2 regions of the Fusicatenibacter saccharivorans genome follow, and region 1 is predicted to be linked to the other one. Evidence: riboswitches for the same ligand, from Rfam matches in the RefSeq annotation. Region 1 holds a riboswitch; the other holds the start of a gene.

Region 1 (8,175 bases):
TCCCCATGAAATACCGCTTCCACCAGATTCGTTCCAAAGCCGCAATACCGTCCGCGGTACAGAAGCAGGAACAGAATGCTAAGGATAACACCGATGGAGAAAACACGTACCAGCGGATTTTTGATTTTTTCGCCGAGATATTTTTTCGTGTGCTTTAAGCACCAGGCGAAGAGGCCGCCTGTGATTCCAAAAATAATACCAAGTGTAATCAGACGTACCAGCAGGAACGGTGTCAGGCTTTCACTGATGTGGACAGCCAGATTTTCTTTGCGGATTCCAAGCAGGGAAGCTACAGCGCTCGCAGAGAAAGATGCGGTAAACGCCGGAAGCAGTGCCTCGTACCGCATTTCACCCGCAGCGAGCACCTCTACCGCAAAGATCACAGCTGCAATCGGCGTTCCGAACATGCCCGCAAAGCCGGCGGCCATACCGGTTATCAGAAAGATACCGGGCGCGTTTTTAAACGGTAATTTTTTGCCGGCAAAATAGGAAAACACAGCACCGATCTGAACGGCAACGCCCTCGCGGCCGGCGCTTCCACCGAACAGATGCGTCAACGCCGTTGAGAGCATTGCCAGCGGAATCATGCGAAGCGGAAGCTCTGTCTCCTCCTCATACGCTACATCAAAAATCAGACTCATGCCTCCTTTTCCCCTGCCACCGAATTTCTGATTGACTGCCACGATCACAAGACCTGCCATAGCGAGAAACGGCAGACACCAGAAAAGATGTGCCACGCGAACAGCCGTGACTTTCAAAAGCAGACGGCAGAACAGCGCCTCAATCAGACCGACTGCCGCACCGAGCGGAACGCCGGTCACACCGAGCAGCAGCAGGGCGCCGTAGGTGCGAAGGGATTTCTTCAGTTCTTCTTTCATTCTCTTTCTCTCCTTTTCGAATTCTGCTGTTATCATATCACGAAGCGGACAGATTGTGAACTATGGATACCTTTTCCTCCATACTCTTTGCCAGTGCGTCGGCAAATTTTTCCTGCATCCGGATTACTTCTTTCATCTCCTGCTCCGTAAACTGCGCCGCAGCTTCCTCCTCGGACTGAAACAGCGGAAGAACCAGCTCTCTCGCATGCTGTTTTCCCGTTTCAGTCAGACTGATGATTTTTTCCCGCCGGTTTGCCGGATTGACTTCCATTTCGATATATCCTGTTTTCGTTTTTAGTCCGTTTTCGTACTTTTTGTTTTAGTGTTTTTTTCTTCCTTTGTCAAGATTTCCAAAAGCCTCTTTTTTCCGTATATTTTCCGGCATTTTTCAAATACTAGCAACTGTCCAGACACTGTTAGGGAAAGGAGATTTTGAAGATGAGAAAAATCAGAAGAGTGTGTATGACGCTGGCATTGGCGGTATTACTGGCCGGGATGACGGCCTGTGGAAACAACACCACGAATGACACCGGAAATGGCAATACCAACACGGAGAGCGACATGGGACAGACGGATAACAGAAACGATGTCAATACGACAGAGATGCCGTCAAACGACAATGTAAATGATGTGACGGAGGGCACCGATGGGAATGCCAACGGTACGAACGGTACAAATACCGGGGATGGAAATACCCTTGGGGATGATGTCGGCGACGCCGCTGAAGATGTGACCCGTGGTGTCGGTGAGGGCGTTGAGGATGTCGGCCGCGCGGTGGACGATGTGGTAAGCGGCGGCGACAATGAGACGCAGAATCCGCAGGAAAACGGAGCAACTACACAGAATGGAGCGGGGATGGCACAGTAAATATGCACTTCTGCTGCTCCCGTATCTAAAAAACTTCCCTTGGCGAACGATATATGCAGGTTCGCCGGGAAGTTTTTTTACTGCCAGGCACATCAGCACCTGGTTTAATCCGTCAATTTTGATTTTTTCTTTTACAGACCGCATCTGAATTTTCTGCCCTTCGCGCCAAGAATGCTGGCCATCCGATCGCCCCACGCTGCACGCTCTGCATAAATATCAACCCGTTCCAGATCTCCGCTCCGGTCCACAAAGGCAGGGAACAGGAATCCACAGATAGGATTTCCCGGCTCGTATTCTCCAACCAGCGGGCAGACAGCGCAGATCAGATAGGGGAACATCTCCTCGGATTCCCCCAGGCGCTCTTTATCGGAAGCCTTTGCAGGAATATCATACCGGTCATAAAACATGTAAATGGCATAAGCCCCGTGAATCTGCAATCCTTCGATCAGGATATCATAGAACGTTTCCAACAGCGCATCGTTCTTCAGTCCGCATTCCCGCAGCGCCATCAGCATCTGCCAGATACTGCCCGGCCCCTGGGATGTTTCCGGAAAACGGTATTCCCGCAGCTTCTCATTCGATTCCGCAAACGGAATTTTCTTGGCAATCGCCAGATTCCTGGCCTTTTCCGAACCGGACAGTTTCAGAAAATGAATGTTGAAACTGCCGTCATACTCCCCATCCGAATCCGTATAGCAACCCGCCATCCGCACAAACGAAGTCCGCGCCGGCGTCATCCTCCTCGTCAGCTCCAGCATGTCTTCCCGATTAATCATACATTCCCTCCGACAGTAAATATATTCGAAACTCTCTGCCTTTGATCTTATCATAACATGCTTTTTCTGTCAGCAGGTTTTTCGGAATCAGATGGGATACTTATTGACCAGCTTCTTAAATTCCGCCACAGACACTGCCATACAGTCGGCGGCATCCTGAATGCTGATCGTTCCTTTTTTTAATAAATTTGATAACACCTCAAGTTTGCCTTTTTCAATGCCTTCCGTTTTGCTGTCTTCCATCATTTCATCAATTGCCTGGCTTATATTTTTATAAATTGCGTTCCTTCTCACCATTTGATAAAATCAAGACAGTATCTCGCATTTTATGATTTTGACATAGAAAGGAAAACACATGAAATTAGCAGTAATCAGTGATCTTCATGGGAATTATTATGCACTCTCGAAGGTGATGGAGTTTCTTCGCAGGCAGCAAATTGACGGTATCATCGGGCTGGGGGATTTTGTGACGGATGGGCCGTTTCCGCAGAGGATGATGGGGGTGCTCCGCGAAATGCAGGAGGAGTTTCCGTGCTATCTGGTGCGCGGCAACCGGGAGGAATATCTGCTTGAGAATCTCTGGCAGCCGCAGAACTGGAAGGCGGGTTCTTCGACGAGCGGGCTTCTGGATTACACGTTTCGGAATCTTACCGATCAGGATCTAAAATTTTTTGAGCAGCTGCCGACAGACGGTGTTCTGATTGGAAAGCTGGATGAAGCCGGGAAACTGGTTCCCGTTTTTGTGCCGCAGGAAGAAGTTACACCGGACACCTGCCGTGAATCCCTTTTCCCGGCACTTCGGCTCTGCCACGGCGCACCTGGTGAAATCCGAGGGAATTTCGGGCTGCATCCGGAGCTCCTGCTTTCTCATCTGGAAAATCTCGATGCCTCCATCCTGCTTGGCGGCCACAGCCACAAGCAGGAACAGAAAGAATACGCAGGAAAAACGTATCTGAATCCAGGATCTCTTGGGCTTGCGCTTGATGATGTCGGCGGCCATGCGCACTTCGCAATTCTGACGTTGGAAAACAGCACATGGCAGATCGAATGTTTTCAGATCCCCTATGATCTCGAGGGCTATCTCGCCGAGTTCGACCGTGCCGAACTGGAAACCCACGGCAGTGTACTTGCCCGCTCCTTAAAGCGGACGCTGACCTGCGGTATCAATTACTTTTATCTCACGGTAAAACGGGTGCGGGAACTTGCGGATGCACTGGCGCTGACTGATCTTGACGAAGAGCTCTGGGAAAAAGCGGAACGGGAGCTGAAATAGATTTTTTGACAGAGGAACGTATTCCTATTACGCTGCATAAGTGAAAAAACTCATTGGCTAAAACAGAAAAGCAGCTCGAAAGAAGGCAGGCTGTGCAACTGCACACAGCCTGCCTTCTTTTTTATCTTTTCTATTTCCTGCTTCTGCCTTACTTCGCGGCAATCACATCCTGCATATCATACATACCGGCTGGCTTTCCAGCCAGGAATTTTGCGGCCTCTACAGCACCTTTTCCAAAAACTCCCTTGGAATATGCCCTGTGGGACAGGGTAACAACCTCGTCCGGGCCTGCGAAGATGACGTCGTGATCTCCGACGATGGTGCCGCCGCGTACAGCAGAGATTCCGATTTCTTTCGAGTCACGCTGCTCGTGGCGCTGGCTTCTGTCGTATACGTAGTGGTACTGGTTGTCCATTGCCGCGTTCAGGCTGTCTGCCAGGGCGATGGCGGTTCCGCTTGGAGCGTCGCATTTCAGTTTGTGGTGTTTCTCCACGATCTCCATATCAAAGCCTGCTTCGGCAAGCACTTTTGCAGCTGCCTGTACCAGTTTCATCAGCGTATTCACACCAAGGGACATATTTGCAGAGCGGAGAACCGGGATTTCTTTGCTGGTCTCCTGCACTTTTTTGAGCTGATCCTCGGTGAGGCCTGTGGTGCAGAGGACGAGTGGAAGTTTTTTCTCCTTGCAGGCATCGAGCAGTGCGTCGGCTGCCTTGTAGGAAGAAAAGTCAACGACTACGTCTGCCGGAACATCGCATTCTGCCAGGCTTTTGAATACCGGATAATCGTTCTGGCCGTTGTCGTTCATATCGATTCCGGCTATGATTTCTGCATTTGCATCTTCTTTTACCAGGCCGGTGATGACCTGTCCCATATGGCCGTTGCAGCCATGCATAATAATTTTAACCATTGTCTTTTTCCTTCTTTACTTCGTGTATTCTTAACTTAAGCCAGTTTGATTCCAAAATCTTTCATAGCCTTTGCCAGGCGCTCCTGGTTCTGCGGCTCCATCTCGGTCAGCGGCAGACGAAGCGGTCCAACCTCTTTGCCCATCAGGTTCAGCGCTGCTTTTACCGGAATCGGGTTTACTTCGCAGAACAGCGCATCGATGAGCGGCAGTGCTCTCAGCTGGATTTCTCTGGATCCGGCCACATCGCCGTCGAGGAATTTCTGTACCATGTCGTGGGTCTCACGCGGTGCTACGTTGGAAAGAACGGAGATTACACCGCTTCCGCCAAGGGAAAGGATCGGCACAACCTGATCGTCGTTTCCGGAGTACAGATCGATCTTTCCATCGGTCAGCTGCATAATTTTTGCGACCTGGGAAATGTTTCCGGAAGCCTCTTTGACTGCAACGATATTCTCAACGTTGTTGAACAGATAGACGATCGTTTCCGGTGCAATGTTTACGCCGGTTCTGCCCTGAATGTTGTAAAGGATGACCGGCACTTTGACGCTGTCTGCGATTGCGGTAAAGTGTGCAATCAGGCCCTTCTGTGTTGCTTTATTGTAATACGGAGAAACGAGAAGAAGTCCGTCCACGCCGTATTTTTCTGCTTCCTGAGACAGATAAATTGCTGTCTCCGTGCTGTTGGAGCCGGTTCCTGCAATTACCGGGATTCTGTGATTTACTTTTTCCACGGTATATTTGATGGCATCCAGATGCTCCTCATGGGACAGGGTCGAAGCCTCACCGGTGGTTCCGCAGATAACGATGGCGTCAGTTCCGCCGGCGATCTGCTCCTCAATCAGTTCTCCGAGTTTTTCGTAATTCACTTCCTGTGTTTCGGTCATCGGTGTGATAATTGCAACAGCTGCACCTTTAAAAATAGACATTCTCTTTTCCTCCTGTATGTTGTGTCAGATAAAACCATAAGAAATCAGTCGCCGGAGCTTATCTCCCACGGAAAATTTCACTTTCCGTTTAAAAAAAGAGGCGCCTCATCCCAGATAAGATCGCCTCCAAATTCACACATACGCAGTATCTATGATCAGATAGCTCTCCATCTCTCGATGACAGTCGCAGATTTTTTCAACCTGCGCCCAGGAGCATACCGGTTCAGCGCCGGATGTCCTTCGGCATTCTTCCCTTTTCCTCTTCTTCTTTTGCTGCTGAGGCATCCGAAAAGGTACTCTTGAAGTAATGCGACCTCTATCCACTTCAGTTCTGCTTTTACTATAGCATCATTAAATTTTCTTGTCAACAGCGGATCGCGCTTTAACTCTCACTATATTCCAGCTTGCTCACCGAAACCTCATATGCGGTCCGCTTTTCCATTTCCGTCTCGCTCAGCCGCTTCATATATTCCCGGCTCTGGATCCGTCCCCAGATGAGAACGTGGCCGCCCACGGCAAACGCAGAGGCATACCGCGCATTCCGTCCCCAGCAGATGCACGGGATATAATCTGATTTTCCATACGGACGGTTGACCGCGATCAGAAGGTCGGCGATCTCTCTTCCCAGAGGTGTTTTCCGGTAGACCGGCGGTTTACATATGTATCCATCGAGGTAAATCTGGTTGGATTTGACGGAATCGTCCTCTTCCTCCACGAAACTTAATTCCCGCGCAAATACGGAGAGTACCAGACGGTTCTTCTTCTCCTCGTGGCGGTTGTAGGACCGGAACTGACCGCTGATGCAGATCCACTCACCCTGGTAATCCTGTGATACGTCCACCAGCCGCTCGGAGACCATCACCGGAATGATGTCCTGCGATTCACTCAACCGCTTGACCATCACATCGACGAGGTAAAAGCCCTCTCCGAATACCTGATGGCTGAATGTAAACGGGGAGACAATCTCTCCCATGATAACCACCTGATTGTTTTCAATCATCTTGTCTGCCATAATGAAAATCCCCTTCCTTTGTCTTTTCTTTCTGAATATTGATTTCTGATCGGTACTTTGCTGATCTATAATCCTAATGTATGAACCACATTTCTTTTTCAGAACCACTTTTTTCCAGATTTTTTTATTTCTATTCAAATCAGCATTCTGCCCAATTTTTTGTATATGTTTCTGTAAAAACCGCACCACATGCTTCGTATTTTCTACCATTGCAATACAAAAAATGTCACATCTTCCCTGTTTTTTTTCTCTGTTCTGTGCTATAATAGTTCAGATAGGCAGGCATCCAGCAGAGACAAAACGGCAAGGCACCTGCCTTTGTGCTGTGATAAACATTCCCGGCCGGCTTGAAATTTTGAAAAATTGAACCCGGCAGGGTCAACCCATAGGAAGAGGAATGAAGAAATGAAAACAACGAGAGAAGATGTAAGAAACGTTGCCATCATCGCCCATGTCGATCATGGTAAAACTACACTGGTAGACGAGCTTCTGAAACAGAGCGGCGTTTTCCGTGCCAATCAGGAGGTTCAGGAACGTGTCATGGACTCGAACGATATCGAGCGTGAGCGTGGAATCACCATTCTTTCCAAAAATACAGCAGTTTACTACAAGGGAACGAAAATCAACATCATCGACACCCCAGGCCATGCGGACTTCGGCGGCGAGGTTGAGCGAGTTCTGAAAATGGTAGACGGCGTTATTCTGGTTGTAGACGCATTCGAGGGCGCTATGCCGCAGACCAAATTCGTGCTGAAAAAAGCACTTGAGCTGAATCTTTCCGTTATCGTCTGCATCAACAAAATCGACCGCCCGGAGGCACGCCCGGACGAAGTTATCGACGAAGTGCTCGAGCTTCTGATGGACCTCGATGCATCTGACGAACAGCTTGACTGTCCGTTTCTGTACGCATCCGCAAAGATGGGTCATGCAGTACTCGATCTGAACGACACCCCGAAGGATATGACACCTCTGTTCGAGACCATTCTGAAATACATCCCGGCTCCGACCGGCGATCCGGAAGCTGGCACACAGCTTCTGATCAGTACCATCGACTACAACGAATACGTTGGACGTATCGGTGTCGGCAAAGTTGAAAACGGAACGATCCGCGTGAACCAGGACGTTATGCTGGTCAACCACCACGATCTGACCAAGAAGAAAAAAGTAAAGGTCAGCAAACTGTATGAATTTGACGGACTGAAAAAAGTAGAGGTTACTGAGGCAGGCATCGGTTCTATCGTTGCTGTTTCCGGTATCCCGGATATCCACATCGGAGATACTCTCTGCGGCGATCTGGACAACCCGGTTTCCATCCCGTTCCAGAAAATCTCCGAGCCGACTATTTCCATGAACTTCATCGTAAACGACAGCCCGCTGGCCGGTAAAGAAGGTAAATACGTAACTTCCCGCCACCTGCGTGACCGTCTGATGCGTGAGCTGAACACTGACGTTTCTCTCCGCGTCGAGGAGACTGATTCCGCAGACTGCTTCAAGGTTTCCGGCCGTGGTGAGCTGCATCTGTCCGTCCTGATC
Region 2 (8,175 bases), on a different contig from region 1:
GGACGGGCTGTATTTTGCAAAAAAATCGGAATGACGCAGGCTGCGTTTCATTACCTCAAGCAGCTTTTCGGACATACGGTCAAGGCGCGGACCGCCTTTTGCCGGGTAACCTTTTCCGTCTGTAATGGTGCACAGCATCAGCCACGGCATCTGTCCGTTCAGCTCGGACATACGGTAAACAAGTCGGTAGCAGTCACGGAATCCGGCGAGGGAACAGAAGAATGCTCCGCCCTTTTCTCCCGGGCTCTCCTGAAGATCTGCCTGTACCTCTTCGATCACGCGGTGTCTGCTGCCCATGCGGCTTCCCAGATAGCGGTACTGCTCCACCAGTTTCTCGCTCGGTGTAACGCCAAGCTCTTCAAAGTAATGTTTCGAGGTCTGCTCGTACAGTTTCATGGCCTCTTTGTATCTCTCCAGGCCGATCAGCGCCTGCATCTGGACTGCCTGCCACTCGTCGAACGGATACAGTTCGGAAGCAACAGAAGTCAGTTTCTGCAGCTCATCGAACTCCTCGTTTTTCAGAAGATACTCACTTACTTCTTTCAGTGCATCGGAATATACTTTTTTCAGCTGCGCGCGCTCCGCCTGTACCCACTCTTCCTCGCCGAAATCTGCAAGGAACTCTCCGGTGTACAGCTCCAGTGCTTCGATCATCTGATCCATGCGCGCTTTCTCGTCCGTCTCTTTTCCTGCTTCCAGGATCTTATTTTTGATATCAATCGCATCTACCTCGACCGGCATCGGGCTGGTCCAGTGGTAAACGCCTTTCTGTGTATAAATGTACTCAAACTGCGGAAGTCCTGCCTCGACAAGGCTTCTTTTCAGGCGATGTACGCCGACACGCAGGCTGTTTGCCGCGTCCGCCACATCTTCTCTTCCGTATGTGCTCTCCAACAGTCTTCCTCTGGAAATTCCATTGTCCTTGTTATAGAGGAAAATCTGCAGAAGTCTCATCGATTTTGTTGCCATTGTTTTCCGGAAGGAAATCGGCTGGTCGCCGTACTCCAGGAAAAAACTTCCCATCATGTGTACTTTTAAAAGCGGTAACTGTTCTGTTTGGTTTTTCATTTCTTCGTTCATACTAACTCCTGTATTGCCTGTTGTGCTCTAATCTCTGTGGTCGGTTGCGCTGCGCTCCGCAATCGGCTGCGGTAACGGGCCGGCGGTTCCCTGTTCGTTCATTTCAAAAACAATTACGGACGCCGGATTTCTGTTTTCTATTTTACATCATTTTAATCAAAAATCCTACTATAAAATGTATAAAATATTAACTTTAACACCGAAAAATTCCTGCTTTTTCTTCTTTTGTCTTGTTATCTTTTTGTCAATCCCATCTCATCCGTAAATTGCCCGCATGATTTTAGCCATCAGCCGCCCTGCAGGCGCCGAGAGCACCAGTACTACAGCAAGAGATACCATGCCGCACCCGAGCAGTGCGCGGTTCACAAGTCCCCGTGCTGAGCAGAATCCGAGGCAGAATCCCTTCTTCCAGGGCCAGAACAGCTTTTCCGGTTTCCGGTTGAAAAAATCGAGCACCAGATGGGACAGAAAGCCCACGGTAAAATAAGCGGACGCATCCGGGTAGATGATGTCCACGCACGCCGTCAGCAATGCCAGCGCCGCAAATGAATGCATGAAGGAGCGGTGCGGCTGCTGTTTCCCATAGGCGCAGATCAGCAAAAATGCTGCCGTTCCGGTGAGGAGACGCAGCACGCTGCTGTCGCTTGTGAGGCGGCGGTAAATTCCAAGATTCAGTTTATACTCCGCAAGAATTGTGAGCACCGCAACTGCAACTGTTGCCGTAATAATCTTATCGGCATCGCGGTGCGCCTGTGAAGTGCCGACATCAATGTCACTGATCAAACCGCCGATCGCGGCAGCCCCGGCACCGGCCACAAGCGCGGGAACCGTCTGCGGCTGTAAAACAGCAAGTGCCGCTGCTGTTCCAATAAAAAAATGTGTTCTTCCAAGCATTTGTCTGTTTTTTCCTTTCGTAAAATTTCCTTTATCATAGCACATTCCCGCCCTTTTATGCAACCATTTGTTCGATTCTTTTACGACCGTATGGTCCTATCAGGATCAAAAAAGAACCTCCTGCGACCGTTTATCGCCGCAGGAGGTTCTCCTCTGTTTCTGCCTTTATTCCATACTATTTCCAGGTTATCTTATTTCACGTTTTTCCCTTCATTGTATGAATTTTCATTTGACATTTATCGCTCATTTGAGTTATATCTTTATGCTTCATATACCAGTTCACCAGCAAGATACGTCCGGCACACCGGAATGTCTTTGATCGTGCTCTCATCCACCTCAAACGGATTCTGACCCAGTACGACGAAGTCTGCCATCATGCCTTCTGCGATCTGGCCTTTCACGTTCTCCTCGAAACTTGCCTCGGCACTGCGGATCGTGTAACTGTCGAGTGCTTCCTGTACGGTGAATTTCTGATCCGGCAGGTACGGGCCGACATGGTCGCGCAGCGTTGTTCTTGTGACAGCGCACTGCATGCAGGCGAGGGCATCCGGCAGCTCTACCGGGCAGTCAGTTCCGTTGCTGACGGAGACGCCGTTATTCATCAGCGTCTTCCAGCTGTAGCTTGTGCTCGCAAGCTCTTTGCCGACGCGCTCCTCTACGATATGGTTATCGTAATCGAGGAAGATGCTCTGTGCGTAAACGTGAAGATGCATTTTCGCGATTTTTTCAAGCTGATCGGCTCTTGTGATCTGGCAGTGCACGATGCCGTGGCGGTGATCTTCTCTCGGGTTTTCAGCAAGGGCTTTTTCATAGGCACTTAACACGCGGTCGAGGCACGCATCACCGATCGTGTGAACTGCAGCCTGCATGCCGTGTGCATTGGCGTAGCCGATCATCTCATCCATGGTTTCCTGGGTGAATACCGGGATTCCGCAGGTGGACGGGTCGTCTGCGTATGGGCGACTGAGGAATGCTGTTCTCGCACCGAGTGCGCCGTCGCCGAGCATTTTCAGCGGGCCGATTTTAAAGCGGTCTGTGCCGATGCCGGTCACATTTCCAGCCTCAACGAAACCTTTTAAGGATTCCAGATCGGTAAAGTTGCTCTGCTCGTAAACGCGGACGGTCAGCTCGCCGGAATCCTCGAGTTCTTTGTATGCTTCGTTGACGGTCTGCCACGGAACGGCGCGGTAAACGCAGTAATCATCACTCTGGCTGCTGGTGACGCCGTAGCTGTTCAGGGCTTTGCAGGCGCTGCGGATCATATCTTTGATTTCCTCTTTGCTCGGCACCGGAATGCTGTCGTAAACCGGTTCCATTGCATTGTCGAAGAATCTTCCGTCCGGCTCACCGTTTTCCATACCGATCTCTCCGCCCTCCGGCTGCGGGGTATCTGCGGTGACGCCGAGGAGTTCCAGCGCTTTGCTGTTGACTACGAGGCAGTGGCCGCACGCTCTCGTCGCGCAGATCGGAACTTCAGTTGATACGCGGTCAAGATCGTAGCGGTTCGGCATGCGGTCCACGTCCGTGAAGTAATCCTGATTCCAGCCGCGGCCCATCAGCCATGCGCCGTCTTTTCGCGGATGCTCTTTCTGGAAGGTGTCGAGGCAGGCGAGCATATCTTCCAGGCTTTCGGTATGTGCGGCAAGCTGCGCTTTCAGCAGGGAGCTTCCGTAATTTAAAAGGTGCATATGGCTGTCGTTAAAACCGCTGCAGACGAATTTTCCGCCGAGGTCTACAACTTTGTCGCCGGCTGCTGCAAGGGCATCTGCCTCTGCGCTGCTTCCGGCGAAAACAAATTTGCCGTCTTCTACTGCAAACGCTTCGACAAGCGGCAGTTTTCCGGTGTAGACAGCTCCGTTTTTGTAAATTGTTTTCATATCATTATCCTCCTACTGTCATCTAAATTTGATTCTATTCTTTTCTGCCCATTTGCGCAATATACAAATTCAGACACGCTATTCTCATGCGTGTCTGGATTCGCTTTTGAATATTTTTTATTTCGTTTTCTCTTCGTAGAACAGGCAGGCGTTCTTGTCTACCGTGCCCTGGCCGAAGTTTCTTGCTTTGTAGTCTTTCAGCAGTTTGAAATACTGGTTCGAGAGAATCAGGATCACTGCTACGTTGACGAAGGTCGGGATCGCAGATGTGATATCAACGACAGTCCAGATAAAGCCCTGGTTGTTTGTCTTTACCAGATAGATCGTCCACAGTACGCCCGGCAGAGCGCGGACTGCGTAGAAGATTTTCATGACGATATCTTTCATCTTGCCTTCTTTTTTATACAGATGCTCCAGAATTGCCAGATAGTAGGTGAACCATCCGCCGGAAGTCGTTACAGTGAAAATGACCATGATGACTGCCAGAAGGATGCTTCCAAATTTGCCGAATCCGCTTGCAAATGCACTTAAAGCAAGTGTTCCGCCGTTCGTTCCGTCGGTCCAGTTTCCGCTTAAGATAACGGAAAGTGCGGTGATCGTACAGATAACCATGGTATCAAAGAATACCTCGAAAGATCCCCACAGACCCTGCTCTACCGGATGCGGTGTTTTTGCGGAAGCATGGATCATTGGAGAAGTACCCCATCCAGCCTCATTGGAGTATACGGAACGCGCCATACCCACACGGATAATCTCGCTGACTGCGCAGCCGGCAAAACCGCCGATCGCTGCTGTTCCGGTAAATGCGTTTGTTACGATGGCTGCAAATACGCCAGGAACGCGGTTGATGTTGATGATGATCATGCCAATTCCCATCAAGATATAAAGAACGCTCATAAATGGAACGAGCTTGCTGAACAGACTTGCGATTTTCTTCGTACCGCCGCTTGTAACGACATAGGTCAGAATGCAGAGCAGAACGCCCATCACGATAACGCCTTCTACTTTGAAGCTTCCAAGATTGATATTCTCAATACCGAACGCACCGGCTACGACCTGAGATGCGGTCAGGTTGGAAGAGGTTACGAAGAAGGTGGAGAAAATACCGATGCCGAAGATGAGCGCCGGGATCAGCCACAGCTTGCCCCAGTGGCGCTCCTCGCCAAGTCCGCACTCCATGTAGTAAGTCGGACCGCCGTAGTACTCACCTTTTTCGTTGGTGTGACGGTAGTAGCAGCCGAGGGTAACCTCAACCTGTTTTAATATCATACCAAGCAGAGACGAAAGCCACATCCACATAATGGCTCCCGGGCCGCCTGCTGCAACTGCAGTTGCAACACCGGCGATATTACCGAATCCTACGGTACCGCCGATAGCGGTCGAAATCGCCTCAAACGAGGAAAGCATACCCTTTCCTTCACTTGCTTTGTCTTCTTTCTGGAACAGTTTTCCGCCGGTTCTCTTCATAATCCAGCCAAAGTGACGGAACTGGAAAAATCCAGAACGAACGGTAAAGTACAGACCGGTCAGAATCATCAGCGCGATCAGCGGCACGCCCCAAAGGACACCGTCCAGCCAGTTAAGAAATGCTATCATGTCAAAATCCTCCCTTTTTTCTTTTCCGGCAACAGTTTTCTTCAGACGTATCCTGTAACACCCGTTTCGTCTTTCGTTCTCCAACCAAACAGATTTCCACCCCTGGAACCTTTTGTCACGGTTCCAACTGCAGTACAATAAAAAGAGCAGCGGTCTTCACCACTGCTCCATTAAATCTACGTTCATGAAGCAATAGCTCCTCCACCAGTACGGTGAGAGTGCACAGCCTGTTCGACTGTACCCCAACGCAGACAGTTTTTCGGGAACTGCCCCGTTTCGGCGAATGCTCCTTTCCCTGCCCGTCCCAGACCCCGTTGTCTCAGGACAGCTACTCTTAGCCTTCGCGCCTCTATTGCCGAATATGTATATTGACAGGTATTATCATATGTTTCTTTTCGCTACTTGTCAATCGTTTTTTCGACATTATTTTACAAAAATTTTATATTTTCGAAATTTGTCCTGATTTATTTGACTTTCTTGTCTCCCTCTGACGGCTTCAGCTGGTTGAACTTCCACAGACGCTCCATATAGCCGGACTGCTCTTTGGCCAGCTCTTCCACATTCGGGTTGTAAATGATTCCTTTTACCATTCATTCTCTGTCTGTCATACTGTCCTCCTGTCTGCTGTAGGATCTAAATAAGTATCCCTTCCAGATGATCCATCTCATGCTGGCAGATCTGGGCTGGCCAGCCGGTGAATTTCTGGCGTTGTTTTTTCCAGTTCCAGTCGTAGTATTCGATTTCGATGTTCTGGTACCGCTTTGTTTTCCGCACGCCTGGCAGGGAAAGGCAGCCTTCTTCTGTTTCGTAGGGGCCGCTTTTGCGGACGATCACCGGGTTGAACATGATGATGTCGCGGAATCCGGCGTTTACGATGATGATGCGTTTTTTCACGCCGATCATATTTGCCGCCATGCCGACGCATGCCTCGCGGTTTGCTGCCAGTGTGTCCTGCAGATCTCTTCCCACCTGCAGATCTTCCTCTGTCGCCGGGACGGATTTCTGTCCGAGGAAGAGAACGTCTCTCATAATTGGTTTTACCATTTGTGTTTCCTTTCTCTTTCGGCCTTAAAGGCCAAAATCGTTTAATTTTCTATTTGAATCCACATATCGCACGATGTGCATCCGATTACGTTTTTTCCGCCTTTCTGCTCCAATCGTTCTACTGTTCCGCTGCAGAACGGACAGATCCAGTCAATCTGTTTTCCGGCTTTGACGGCCTGCATCATGTTGACGAATTTTGTCGTATCTACATTTTTCGAATTGCAATTCTGCGTCCAATCACCGGAGAGTACTTTTCGCAATTCGCCGTTTTCATTCAGAATAACGGTGTCGCCCTCCTCGATGTTCCAGTCATACAGCATCTGATCCTCCTGGCGGATGCGCGATTCTGTTCCGTTTTCATCTTTCAAAACAACAACTGCCATGACAGGCTCGTCGGCACCGCGCTCCTCACAGCCGAAATCAAGGTCTTCCTCAATTCGCATTACCTGATATTTCATAAAAACGCCCTTTCTTCAAATATAATTCATGCTTTTTTGTATTCCACACGGTTTTTGCTGTTACAAAACTTTTTATTCCTGAATCGTAAAAATCACAACCCGCTCCCGGCTATCCCCGCCCGGAAACAGATCCATACAGTCGATCTCATCGAGAAATTCCAGTTCCGGCACCGTCATCAGATACGAGATATAAGCATCCGACGGGTAATAGAAAAACAGCTGGATCTCCCGCGGATTTTCGTAGTACGATTCCAGCAGTCTTGCCATCGCTTTTCTTAAGATTTCAAGCGAAAACGGGTTAAAAAAATACACCCGGTCCACTTCCGCAGGAACGGGAAAATTTTCGGCGCTCTCCAGCACAAACTCCGTCCGCGCACCAGAGGCCGCCGCCTTTTTGTTTTCCATTGCCTTCGCATAAATCCGCTCATCATACTCCACACCGATGGACTGGCACCGGGTCTGCGCCGATAAGAAGAAATCTACGCGGCCCTTTCCGCATCCGTAATCGAGCAGCGTATTTCCCTTTCGGATCATCCCCGTGTTTGCCATCCGCTCCAGCACGCAGTACGGGGTCGGCTCATACGGATACCGGTACAGATCCGACCGGCTGTCGTCCCGCCCCATTGTGTGGATCTGAAGCAGCTTGTCCCAGCGGTTTTCGTTTTTATCCTCTCTCATCGCCCGTCTCCCGATACTGTTCGAATAATTCCAGATACTCCTGTTCCACCGCATCAAACGGCCGCACCGCGTAGTCCAGCGTGATGTGAAGCTTCGGTGCATCCCCCTCCTGCGGCTCCTCCAGCAGATTCGTCAAATCGTACCACAGCAGATCATTGTCGATCTGTTTCATCATCCGCTGCTCCTCCGCCGTCAGATCACTGCCAAGATATTTCTCATAAATCACCGAAAGCAGATGGTCCTCGATCTCGCGGTACCGCGGCATTTCCTGTTTTAATGGCCGCGGCACGTCCGACATGTAACACTCGCTCGCGTCATGCAGAAGGCACGCCAGCACCAGCCGCCGGGAATAGCCGCGCGCGGCCGCCTCTTTCGCACAGCAGATGCAGTGCTCTCCCACTGACCAGAACGTCGTCACATGGCCGTTTCCGCGGCAGATCATCGGCAGCGCATGCGCAAAATCCTCCACACAGAGCAGTTCCGGAGCGGGATGCACAGGGTCAAAATGTTTTCTTGTATACGTTGTTATTGTGCTCATTCTTTTATCT

Evidence for each region. Region 1 has a riboswitch for lysine ahead of dapA (4-hydroxy-tetrahydrodipicolinate synthase). Riboswitches for the same ligand answer to the same signal wherever they lie in the genome.
Region 2: another riboswitch for lysine. It lies ahead of PGS38_RS11395 (alanine/glycine:cation symporter family protein); the one in region 1 lies ahead of dapA (4-hydroxy-tetrahydrodipicolinate synthase).

Annotation. Positions count from the first base shown of each region.
Region 1 is NZ_JAQEGR010000002.1:243,573-251,747, reverse strand. It holds gene PGS38_RS03190 (chloride channel protein) at 1-878, opposite strand, end outside; gene PGS38_RS03185 (helix-turn-helix domain-containing protein) at 916-1,149, opposite strand; gene PGS38_RS03180 (hypothetical protein) at 1,317-1,745, shown strand; gene PGS38_RS03175 (DUF4317 family protein) at 1,877-2,521, opposite strand; gene PGS38_RS03170 (hypothetical protein) at 2,609-2,767, opposite strand; gene PGS38_RS03165 (metallophosphoesterase family protein) at 2,877-3,794, shown strand; gene dapB (4-hydroxy-tetrahydrodipicolinate reductase) at 3,943-4,704, opposite strand; gene dapA (4-hydroxy-tetrahydrodipicolinate synthase) at 4,740-5,630, opposite strand; lysine riboswitch at 5,783-5,957, opposite strand; gene PGS38_RS03150 (single-stranded DNA-binding protein) at 6,013-6,642, opposite strand; gene typA (translational GTPase TypA) at 7,048-8,175, shown strand, end outside.
Region 2 is NZ_JAQEGR010000011.1:55,642-63,816, forward strand. It holds gene PGS38_RS11380 (AfsR/SARP family transcriptional regulator) at 1-1,080, opposite strand, end outside; gene PGS38_RS11385 (metal-dependent hydrolase) at 1,336-1,974, opposite strand; gene PGS38_RS11390 (amidohydrolase) at 2,235-3,851, opposite strand; gene PGS38_RS11395 (alanine/glycine:cation symporter family protein) at 3,969-5,447, opposite strand; lysine riboswitch at 5,633-5,807, opposite strand; gene PGS38_RS11400 (maltose acetyltransferase domain-containing protein) at 5,912-6,037, opposite strand; gene PGS38_RS11405 (peptide deformylase) at 6,081-6,491, opposite strand; gene PGS38_RS11410 (hypothetical protein) at 6,533-6,949, opposite strand; gene PGS38_RS11415 (class I SAM-dependent methyltransferase) at 7,022-7,627, opposite strand; gene PGS38_RS11420 (hypothetical protein) at 7,614-8,165, opposite strand; gene PGS38_RS11425 (GNAT family N-acetyltransferase) at 8,162-8,175, opposite strand, start outside.